4 regions of the Desulfofundulus salinus genome follow, and region 1 is predicted to be linked to each of the others. Evidence: riboswitches for the same ligand, from Rfam matches in the RefSeq annotation. Region 1 holds a riboswitch; each other region holds the start of a gene.

Region 1 (2,197 bases):
GACGACCCGGTAGACCTCTTTTAGCGGTACGGGTACTGAGCCTAAACTGAGATTTAAGAGAAACAGGGCCCCCACCAAGAAGGCAAAAATAATGATAAAGATATAATATCGGCCTGTCTTTTCCTTGAAAAACACCTTCACTCATCTCCCTGATTACCGGGACCCGGCAGGCCGGGTCCCGGTGGTGCAACACTTACTTATCCGGCAAACTCATAAAATGCCTGGGTTGGTAACCAGACCAGGAAACAGGGTAAAACATAGCAGCCAGGTCCTCAATTTGCTCGTCTGTTTTATCCATTGATTGATAGTACCAGGGCTGAGCACACCAGATTCTTTTTTCTTTTACCGGCTTGATATCTGCCAGGACCGGTGCTTGTTCTAGAAGTTTGGCAATGGAGGTGATGCCGGTTGACTGGGGGCTGAAAGGTATAATGAAAATATCTGCATCCTTGCCTCTGGCATAAAATTCCTCCAGGGTGATATTGGCATTGCCCGTAGCCGAACCGCCAAGGTCCTTGAAGACGTAATCGCCTCCGGCCATTTCAATCATCCTGGCCACGTAAGAGTTGCCGGCAGGTACGTATACTTTGCCCTTAAAGATGCTCCCCCAGAGGACCTTGGGCCTTGTCCCGGCAGGTACCTTCCTGGCCACCTGCTCGACGTTAGCGACCACCTGGCGGAAGTAATCATCTGCCTCCTTTTCTTTGTTGTAAAAGGCGGCCAGGAACTTCACCCATTCCACCCTGCCCAAAGGATGAGACTCCAGCCACTCGTTATCCACGGCGTAGGGGATGCCCAGTTCGTTTAACTTCTGGGCAAACTCCGTTCCGCCCATGACGTGCGTGTAGGTAAAAACTACATCCGGGGAAAGGGCCTTGATTTTTTCATAGTCCGGGGCACTGTTCTTGCCCAGGAAAGCAACCCGCCCCTTTTCCATTCCTTTCGTTACTTCGTCAATGTACCAGTCTTTTTTCTCCGTGGTTACCCCGGCAATGGTACCCAGCACCCCGAGCGGCCTGAGGAGGGCGGCCTGGGTGGTCGAGCCAACAACTACCTTTTGTACAGGAGTATAGAAAACCGGAAGGTTCCCGTAACCCGCGGGCGGCTTTTTGCCCCGGGGTACCAATAGCAACTCTCTCCCGTCGCCGTCAGTTACCTTTTTGCAGCCGGCAGGTAGATTTTCGATGCTAAAGCCAGTGGCATACTGCAGACTAACCTTTTCCCCCGGCCTGACCTTCTCCGCGCTACAACCGGCGAGGAGGATTATTAAAAAAATTAGGAAAAAGATAGACAAAATTCTCCCATATTTAGGATACATGGCCAAATCAACTCCTCTAAAAATTTCTGAGCAAAAGGCTATAATCCACCTGCTCCAGGAACCTCTTCTGCCTGGTGGCACCAGGATTTAAAACTATATAAAATTGAAAACCCCGCTGCCGAAAAGCGGGGTAAGGCAAAGTACTGGCTTACCACCTCCCTATCCGCGTAGGCAGCATGGTAGATAAAACGGGGCAGGTCTCCTGGCTCGGGTTCATCGGAACTCCACGTCTTCCCATCCAGCACTCAGCCATGTTATGGTTCCCTTCGCCGTATCCTTATTCGTAGCAGTAACCAGTTTCTATCAAAGCAGAAAATTTTACTGAGTGCTGGACAGTGACATAATGTGGGGCCCTTCCCCTCACAGTGGCGGGACCGCGCCGGATTTGCACCGGCTTCCCTTTTCAGCCTGCCCCCACCAGGGAAGCAGGACACCCCGTTTCGCACTATTTAGTTGAAAAAACCACGAAGACCCCGGCGTCAGAGTTCAAGCCCTTCGCGTAACATGAGAACGGGACTAAAAAAAGAGCGGGGCATGTGGGGGTGACCAGGCCCCACATGCCAGGACGAAAGGAGGTACAGCATGCAGGGTTGACCAGACCCCTGCATACCCGTTGAGAAGGAGTCGGACCCGTTTACCGGGGATCCCGTCCGGCAAACAGGTATAGGGTTAAAAGCTAATGCCAAGGTTTAGCTTAGACCCTCGAAAGTTGGAAAGACGCTGCCTATCCTTACGGTTGGCCTCGCACCGGGGAAAAACAAGAAAACCATGAAAGCCTGCCTCCTTCCTCTGGAGGGAAACAGCACCTTCATGGTTGCCACTACGCTTTTTCCTGCTTTATGTCAAAGCGAACATTAAACCGGTGACTTCTGTCACCAC
Region 2 (2,197 bases), 140 kb from region 1:
GTTGAAGCGAGGCAACCGGATTCTCGCGGCGGTTAAACCGGTTTCATACCGCCTTCGCAGCGCCGGCGGGATCCGGTCCGCAGCGGGCCGGGGTGTACATCTTACGTGAAGCACCGGTGTAAGCGGGGACAAGCCCCGTTTAAGTTGTGTTTAAAACTAAAGGTTTAGGAGCGAATATTATGCGTATTGCTGTAGTGGACGGGCAGGGTGGCGGTATTGGCAAGCATATCATGGAAAGGTTGCGCCGGGAATTGCCCGAGGATGTGGATATTTTGGCCCTGGGAACCAATGCCCTGGCTACTTCGGTGATGCTCCGGGCCGGTGCTAACGAGGGAGCCACCGGCGAAAATGCGGTAATCTACAATGCGCCCCGGGTAGACCTGATCGTGGGTCCGGTAAGCATTCTTTTCCCCCACGCCATGATGGGGGAGTTAACACCGGCCATGGCCGCGGCCCTCGCCGCGAGCCCGGCAAAAAAAATTTTGTTGCCCCTGGTGCGGGGATCTGTGGAACTGGTGGGATTGCGTGCCGAACCCCTGCCCCATCTGATCGAAGAATTGATCCAGCGCGTAAAAGAATACGTAGAAAAATTTTAACTGTGAAGAGGATTTTCTTTTAAAATAGCGAATTAGCCAACAAAATAATTTTCCTGGCCCGCAGGTGCCCCAACGGGGAGAATAGGGAATCAGGTGAAACTCCTGAGCGGTCTCCGCCACTGTAACCGGGAAGCAGCCCTGCAATGCCACCGCCAGGGAAGGCGTAGGGCAGGTGATGATCCGGGAGCCAGGATACCTGCCTGCGGGTGCCTTTGACCCCTTCGTGAGAAAAGGGGCTTGGCGTATGTTCGGGGCTAGGGACTGGCCTGGCACAAGTTTCCCCGGTCTTTCGAAGGCTGGGGTTTTTGTTTTAAGGGGTGTTGTTATGGCTCTGGTGCTTGTTCTTGGCGGAGCCAGGAGTGGCAAGAGCAATTTTGCCGAAGAACTGGCCGCTTCTTCCGGTTCAAGGGTTGTTTATGTCGCTACGGCAGCCGCCGGCGACGACGAAATGGTCCGCCGGATCGTTAATCACCGCCGGCGCCGCCCTGCCGGCTGGCTTGCTGTAGAAGAAACGCACCAGCTGGAAAGGGTTATCAGGGAATACGAAAGAAAGGCAGACGTCCTTTTAATTGACTGTTTGACCATGTGGGTGACCAATCTCTTGCTGGACGAAAGTCTGCCCGCCTCCGGCGGTACGGCGGAAGATAAAGAAAGTTTCATCCTGGAACAGGCCCGGCAATTGGGCAGGACTGCGGCCGCTTCGCCGGCCCGGGTAATTATGGTAGCCAATGAGGTAGGATTGGGCCTGGTACCGGACAATGCCCTTGGCCGTTCGTTTCGCGATGTGGCGGGGCGGGTAAACCAGCTCCTGGCTCAAGAGGCGGAGGAGGTTTACCTGGTGGTGGCCGGTCTGCCGGTAGAAGTAAAGTCCCTGGCGGTTAAAAACCGCGCCGCGCGCCGGGGTTTCTTTACGACCGAGGGGCTTTGAAGCATCCTTGTTTTATTTAGTACGGATACTCAAAAAGGAGGGTCTTTCATGCTGGCCAGGACCATTATGGTGCAGGGAACCGCTTCACACGTGGGCAAAAGTGTCCTGGTGGCCGCCCTTTGTCGCATCTTTTACCAGGATGGCTACCGTGTGGCTCCGTTTAAGTCCCAGAACATGGCCCTGAACTCTTTTGTAACCCGGGATGGGGGTGAAATGGGCCGGGCTCAGGTGGTGCAGGCCGAGGCTGCCGGGGTAGAGCCGCATGTGGACATGAACCCCATTTTGCTCAAGCCCACGGGACAGGCCTCCTCCCAGGTGATTGTCCTGGGCCGGCCGGTAGGAAACCATTCCGCCCGGGAATATCATAACGGCTATGCCCAAAAGGCATGGGAAATTATATGCCAGGCCCTTGATCGGCTGCGCCGCCGTTATGAGATTGTGGCCATAGAGGGTGCCGGAAGCCCGGCAGAGGTCAACCTCCAGGCTACGGAAATTGTGAACATGCGGGTGGCCCGGCTGGCGGAGGCCCCGGTGCTTCTTACCGCCGATATAGACAAGGGTGGCGCCCTGGCCGCGGTGGTTGGCACGCTGGAATTGCTTCCGGAAGAGGATCGGCGGCGGGTGGCGGGGATCATTATCAATAAGTTTCGCGGGGATTTAAAACTTTTCCAGC
Region 3 (2,197 bases), 610 kb from region 1:
GGTCAAAAGGACTGTCCCCACCTTTAAACGGTGGTGGACGTACTCCATGGCCCGCTGGCTGGCCCGGCAAGCCAGCTGGTGGTAAACAGACAGGAAATTGTGTTCCGCCAGCAACTCAACCACACTTTCAATGGTGCCGGTTTCCATAATGCTTGCGATCAGATCCCGTTCACCACCCATCAGGGCAACGTGACTGGCCAGGGTTTCCCGCCGGGCGTCGGCAACGCGGCTGTGGGTATGAAAAATGCCGGCGGCTACCTTTAAAAGCTTGCCGTGGTGCCCCCAGAGCAACACGCCGGAGAAGCCTTTTTCCACACAGCTTTCCAGCATAAAACCTACGAAATTGCTCATCTCCACCACGGCTTCGGCGGGAAATCCGTATCCCTCCACCGCTATCCGGGCGCCCATGTGCCCCGGAGTAAGGACGACCTGGTGGAAGCCTGCCGCCCTGGCCATGTCCAGAAGGGGGAGCAGGGAATCCTTAAACGCTTCCTCGGACATGGGCCGGACTATACCCGTAGTTCCCAGGATGGATATACCCCCCACAATCCCCAGGCGGGGGTTCAGGGTGCGCCTGGCTATCAATTCTCCCCCGGGTACGCTGATCATTAGTTCCACTCCCCGTCCGGGAGGGAGAACGGCGGCCACAGCCTCCTTAATCATTTGCCGGGGAACAGGGTTAATGGCGGGCTCGCCTACGGCCAACGCCAGCCCCGGTTTGGTTACCCGCCCTACACCAGGACCTCCGTGAAGGCGAATTCCGTCTGGGGCGGGGCGGGCCTCGACCACAACGGGCAGACCGTGGGTAACGTCGGGATCATCTCCTCCGTCTTTGATCACCACCGCCCTGGTGCCGCCGGCTATTGCCTCTACCTGGTGGATGGGTACCGTTAAGGACTGTCCCATGGGGTTGACCAAAATGACCTGAGCAGGTTTTGTGCCGTGAAAAAGCAACTCCGTGGCAGCCCGGGCAGCCGCAGCGGCACAGGCTCCTGTCGTTATTCCGTTACGTAAAGGCTTAGCCACCTTGTTTCCCCCTGAAAAAAACACGCCCGGCAAAAGTAGGGGCGTGTGGAGAGTCTTTACGCCTGCTATCTTTCGCGCGAAGATAGAAAGGCCTACCACTGGCTTTACCCTTTAGGAAAGGGCATGTTCCAGTGAAAGGGGCAGGCAGGTCTCCTGGCTCCCGGATCTTTGGATGCCCGCGCCTTCCCGGTCCAGCACTCACCAGTGACATCGGTTAAACCATGCTGTTATATTTTCACTGCTGAACAAGCATACCATCGGATGTAGCAGCTCATCAGTGAGTGCTGGGCCAGTGGCACTTTGCGGGTTCCTCCCCGGTTACAGTGGCGGGACCGCGCCGGCTTAAACAGGATCCACCTGCTCCCCGGTCTTCCCTATTATCCCCTTTGAGGACCTGCCCCGCATATATTTAGTTTTTAACCTTCCCGGAGCCTTTCCCTGCGCTGGACCATGCGAATGTCATCTTCAACCGGTAACCGGTAAGGCCAGCACATCTGGCAAATACGGGAAGTGGTTCTTTCTCCTAAATATTCGCCCAAATCTTCCAGGCTGATGTTGGTGGTAATGATTACGGGGAGGCGATGGTTGACGCGGTAATTTAAGATCGAATAAAGTTTATTTTTGGTCCACTCGGTATAATTATGGGCACCCAGATCGTCTAAAAACAAAAGGGGTACTTCCCTTGCGGCATCCATGAGATCCTTTTCCGAATAATCTCCACCCTGGCGGTTCTGGTCATAAGTTGAACGCAGGCGGTCCAGCAAGTCCGGTACGACCACAAACAGTAGGAGCACTTCTGCTTCCAACAGGGCGTTGGCTATGCAGGCGGCCAGGAATGTCTTTCCACTGCCTACTGGGCCGGTAATCAACAAACCGTCAATATGCCGGTCGTTTTTAAAATTATTCACGAAGTCCTGGGCTGCCTGGAAAGTACGCCGGGCCGACTCATAATAGGTCAGCTTGCGTTCCGCATCTACTCGCAATCGCGAGTAATACTTAAAGTTAAATTTGTCAAAGGTGTGGTAACGCAAGCCTTCCGGTAACCCTGCTTCTTTAAAACGGTTGACCAGTGCCCTCTGCTTGTTACACGGGCAGGGAACTGCTACATTGTTTTTAATCACCACACCCCGATCTTCACATACAGGACAGGCCTTCACTGGCCGGCATCCTT
Region 4 (2,197 bases), 1.0 Mb from region 1:
TAATATTTTATCTTCATCCAGATCGGCGATGCCCGCCTCGCTGAAACTGGCCATCTCGTTAATCACCCGGCAGGCCGCCTCCACCAGGTGCATGGCCAGGGCCGCACCGGTTCCTTCACCCAGGCGCATGTTCAGGTAAAGCATGGGTACCAGTCCTAAATACTCCAGCATCAAACGATGGCCCTGTTCGCCGGAAAGATGAGAAGCAATCATAAATTCCTTCACCCGGGGCTGCAGGGCAACCGCCACCATGGCCGCCGCAGTGGTAATAAAGCCGTCGATGACCACGGGCACCCGCCGGGCGGCTGCCCCCAGAATAACCCCGGCCAGGCCGCCAATCTCCAGCCCACCCACTTTGGCCAGCACGTCCAGAGCGTCTGCTGGATCGGGCCGGTTCACTTCCAGCGCCATGGCTACCACTTTTATCTTCTGGCGCAGAACCTGGTCGTTGACCAGGGTGCCCCTGCCGGTAACCTCCTCGGGGGTATAACCACCCAGCACCGCGGCAATGGCGCTGCTGGGAGTGGTGTTTCCGATGCCCATATCGCCAAGGCCAATCAAAGTGGCTCCCCGGTCGATCTCCCCCTGGACAACCTCAATACCCACTTCCACCGACCGTACCGCTTCCTCCCGGGTCATGGCCGGGCCGCGGGCAATGTTCCCCGTCCCGGGACGCACTTTCCGGTTAAGCACACCGGGGTAATCTACCGGCACCGCTACTCCCACGTCCACCACTACCAGGCGGGCGCCGGCCAGCCGCCCCAGCACGCCGATACCGGCCACCCCCGAAAGGAAAGCCGGAATCTGCTGGTGGGTGATCTCCTGGGGCGCCACACTCACTCCCTCGGCCACCACACCGTGATCCCCGGCCATAATGATAATCACCCGGTCGCCAACCACGGGGCGGGGGTTGCCGGTAATACCGGCCAGTTGGACGGCCAGCTCCTCCAGCCGGCCCAGGCTGCCAGGTGGCTTGATCAGACTGTCCAGCCGTTTTTTGGCTTCAGCCATGGGCTCCAGGTATAGCGTTCCCACTTCGGCAATGGTCTTTTCCAGCAGCAAAACGATCAACCTCCCACGTGTTAAAGTTCAGATTAAATTAAAAAGTCCACAGCCCGAACAAGGCCGTGGACTTTACCATCATCCAGCGGTGAAAGAATCAGCAGGCAGGTCTCCTGGCTCCGGTTCCTCACAACCAACCGCCTTCCCAGCCAGCACTCACCAGTGATATGATTAAACCATGCTGTTACATTTCCATTGCTGAAACAAGTGCCATCGCATGTATCAGCTCATCAGTGAGTTATCCCCACTTTCCAACCTAGCCGGTTTTGGCCCTCGTTCGCTCCGGTGAGCCTCGCGGGCCAAACTAATACTCGGCTCAAGTCGCTCGCTACCCAGCCAACCGGCTGAATAACTGGGGATACTTCAGCAGCTCATCAGTGAGTGCCTTGCCAGTGGCTTATACCGTTGGAGGTTGCTCCCCGATCACAGTGGCGGGACCGCTCAGGATTTTCACCTGATTCCCTATTCTCCCCCGGTTAAAAACGGGGGCACCTGCTGATGTTTAATATTTGCCTGTTGATGTAGTTGTTAGTTCTACGTGCCCGGATATTTTTCCTGCCATGAATCTGAAATTAAAATTTACCGGTATCACTTTACCGGGCGATCAAAATAAATGTTCTTGCCTGTAGCAGAAATGGGAATACCCACCACAATGGGACCCTGGAGTAAACCCATCTGGCGGGCCACCGTACCCACCCGGTACATGATCCGGTTGTCGGCGTTAAAGAGGCTGGCCGTTTTGACCGCCGATCCCAGGGCAATACCCACATCTAAAAGACGCCAGGCGCACAGAGGTCCAGGAAACTCCGGTCCTTCGTGGCTTTGTAAATCCTCACACCGGCTGTAACCGCAGGCTCCGCAATTTAAACCTAAAGGCTTGTTTTCCGTCAGGGAAATGAGCAATACTGCATCGGAGCGGCGTACATTATCGGCATCACGGTCGAAATTAACCTTGCCCCGCTCCCTTCCAAAGCGTTCCATTTCATCAGCCAGCCGGGAGAGCTCTTCTCCCGACAGCACCCGGGTACCCACATAATCCTGGCCGAGCCCCTTGGGAGCGGTCCGGGCCGACAGGGCCATCAATTGAGCGACCATTAAAATAGCCTCGCGCAAACCCATCACCTTCCCTGATTGC

Evidence for each region. A riboswitch is a leader RNA that binds a small molecule or an ion and turns the genes downstream of it on or off. The one in region 1 is predicted to bind cobalamin.
Region 2: another riboswitch for cobalamin. It lies ahead of cobU (bifunctional adenosylcobinamide kinase/adenosylcobinamide-phosphate guanylyltransferase); the one in region 1 lies ahead of D7024_RS06225 (ABC transporter substrate-binding protein).
Region 3: another riboswitch for cobalamin. It lies ahead of cbiD (cobalt-precorrin-5B (C(1))-methyltransferase CbiD); the one in region 1 lies ahead of D7024_RS06225 (ABC transporter substrate-binding protein).
Region 4: another riboswitch for cobalamin. It lies ahead of cobT (nicotinate-nucleotide--dimethylbenzimidazole phosphoribosyltransferase); the one in region 1 lies ahead of D7024_RS06225 (ABC transporter substrate-binding protein).

What each region holds. Positions count from the first base shown of each region.
Region 1 covers NZ_RBWE01000001.1:1,214,961-1,217,157, reverse strand. The annotation lists gene D7024_RS06230 (FecCD family ABC transporter permease) at 1-135, opposite strand, end outside; gene D7024_RS06225 (ABC transporter substrate-binding protein) at 194-1,294, opposite strand; cobalamin riboswitch at 1,494-1,771, opposite strand.
Region 2 covers NZ_RBWE01000001.1:1,070,145-1,072,341, forward strand. The annotation lists gene D7024_RS05555 (translation initiation factor 2) at 1-36, shown strand, start outside; gene D7024_RS05560 (DUF3842 family protein) at 180-596, shown strand; cobalamin riboswitch at 642-814, shown strand; gene cobU (bifunctional adenosylcobinamide kinase/adenosylcobinamide-phosphate guanylyltransferase) at 922-1,524, shown strand; gene D7024_RS05570 (cobyric acid synthase) at 1,573-2,197, shown strand, end outside.
Region 3 covers NZ_RBWE01000001.1:1,820,299-1,822,495, reverse strand. The annotation lists gene cbiD (cobalt-precorrin-5B (C(1))-methyltransferase CbiD) at 1-1,026, opposite strand, end outside; cobalamin riboswitch at 1,153-1,439, opposite strand; gene D7024_RS09285 (ATP-binding protein) at 1,443-2,183, opposite strand.
Region 4 covers NZ_RBWE01000001.1:2,232,724-2,234,920, forward strand. The annotation lists gene cobT (nicotinate-nucleotide--dimethylbenzimidazole phosphoribosyltransferase) at 1-1,062, opposite strand, end outside; cobalamin riboswitch at 1,422-1,574, opposite strand; gene D7024_RS11455 (ferredoxin domain-containing protein) at 1,651-2,181, opposite strand.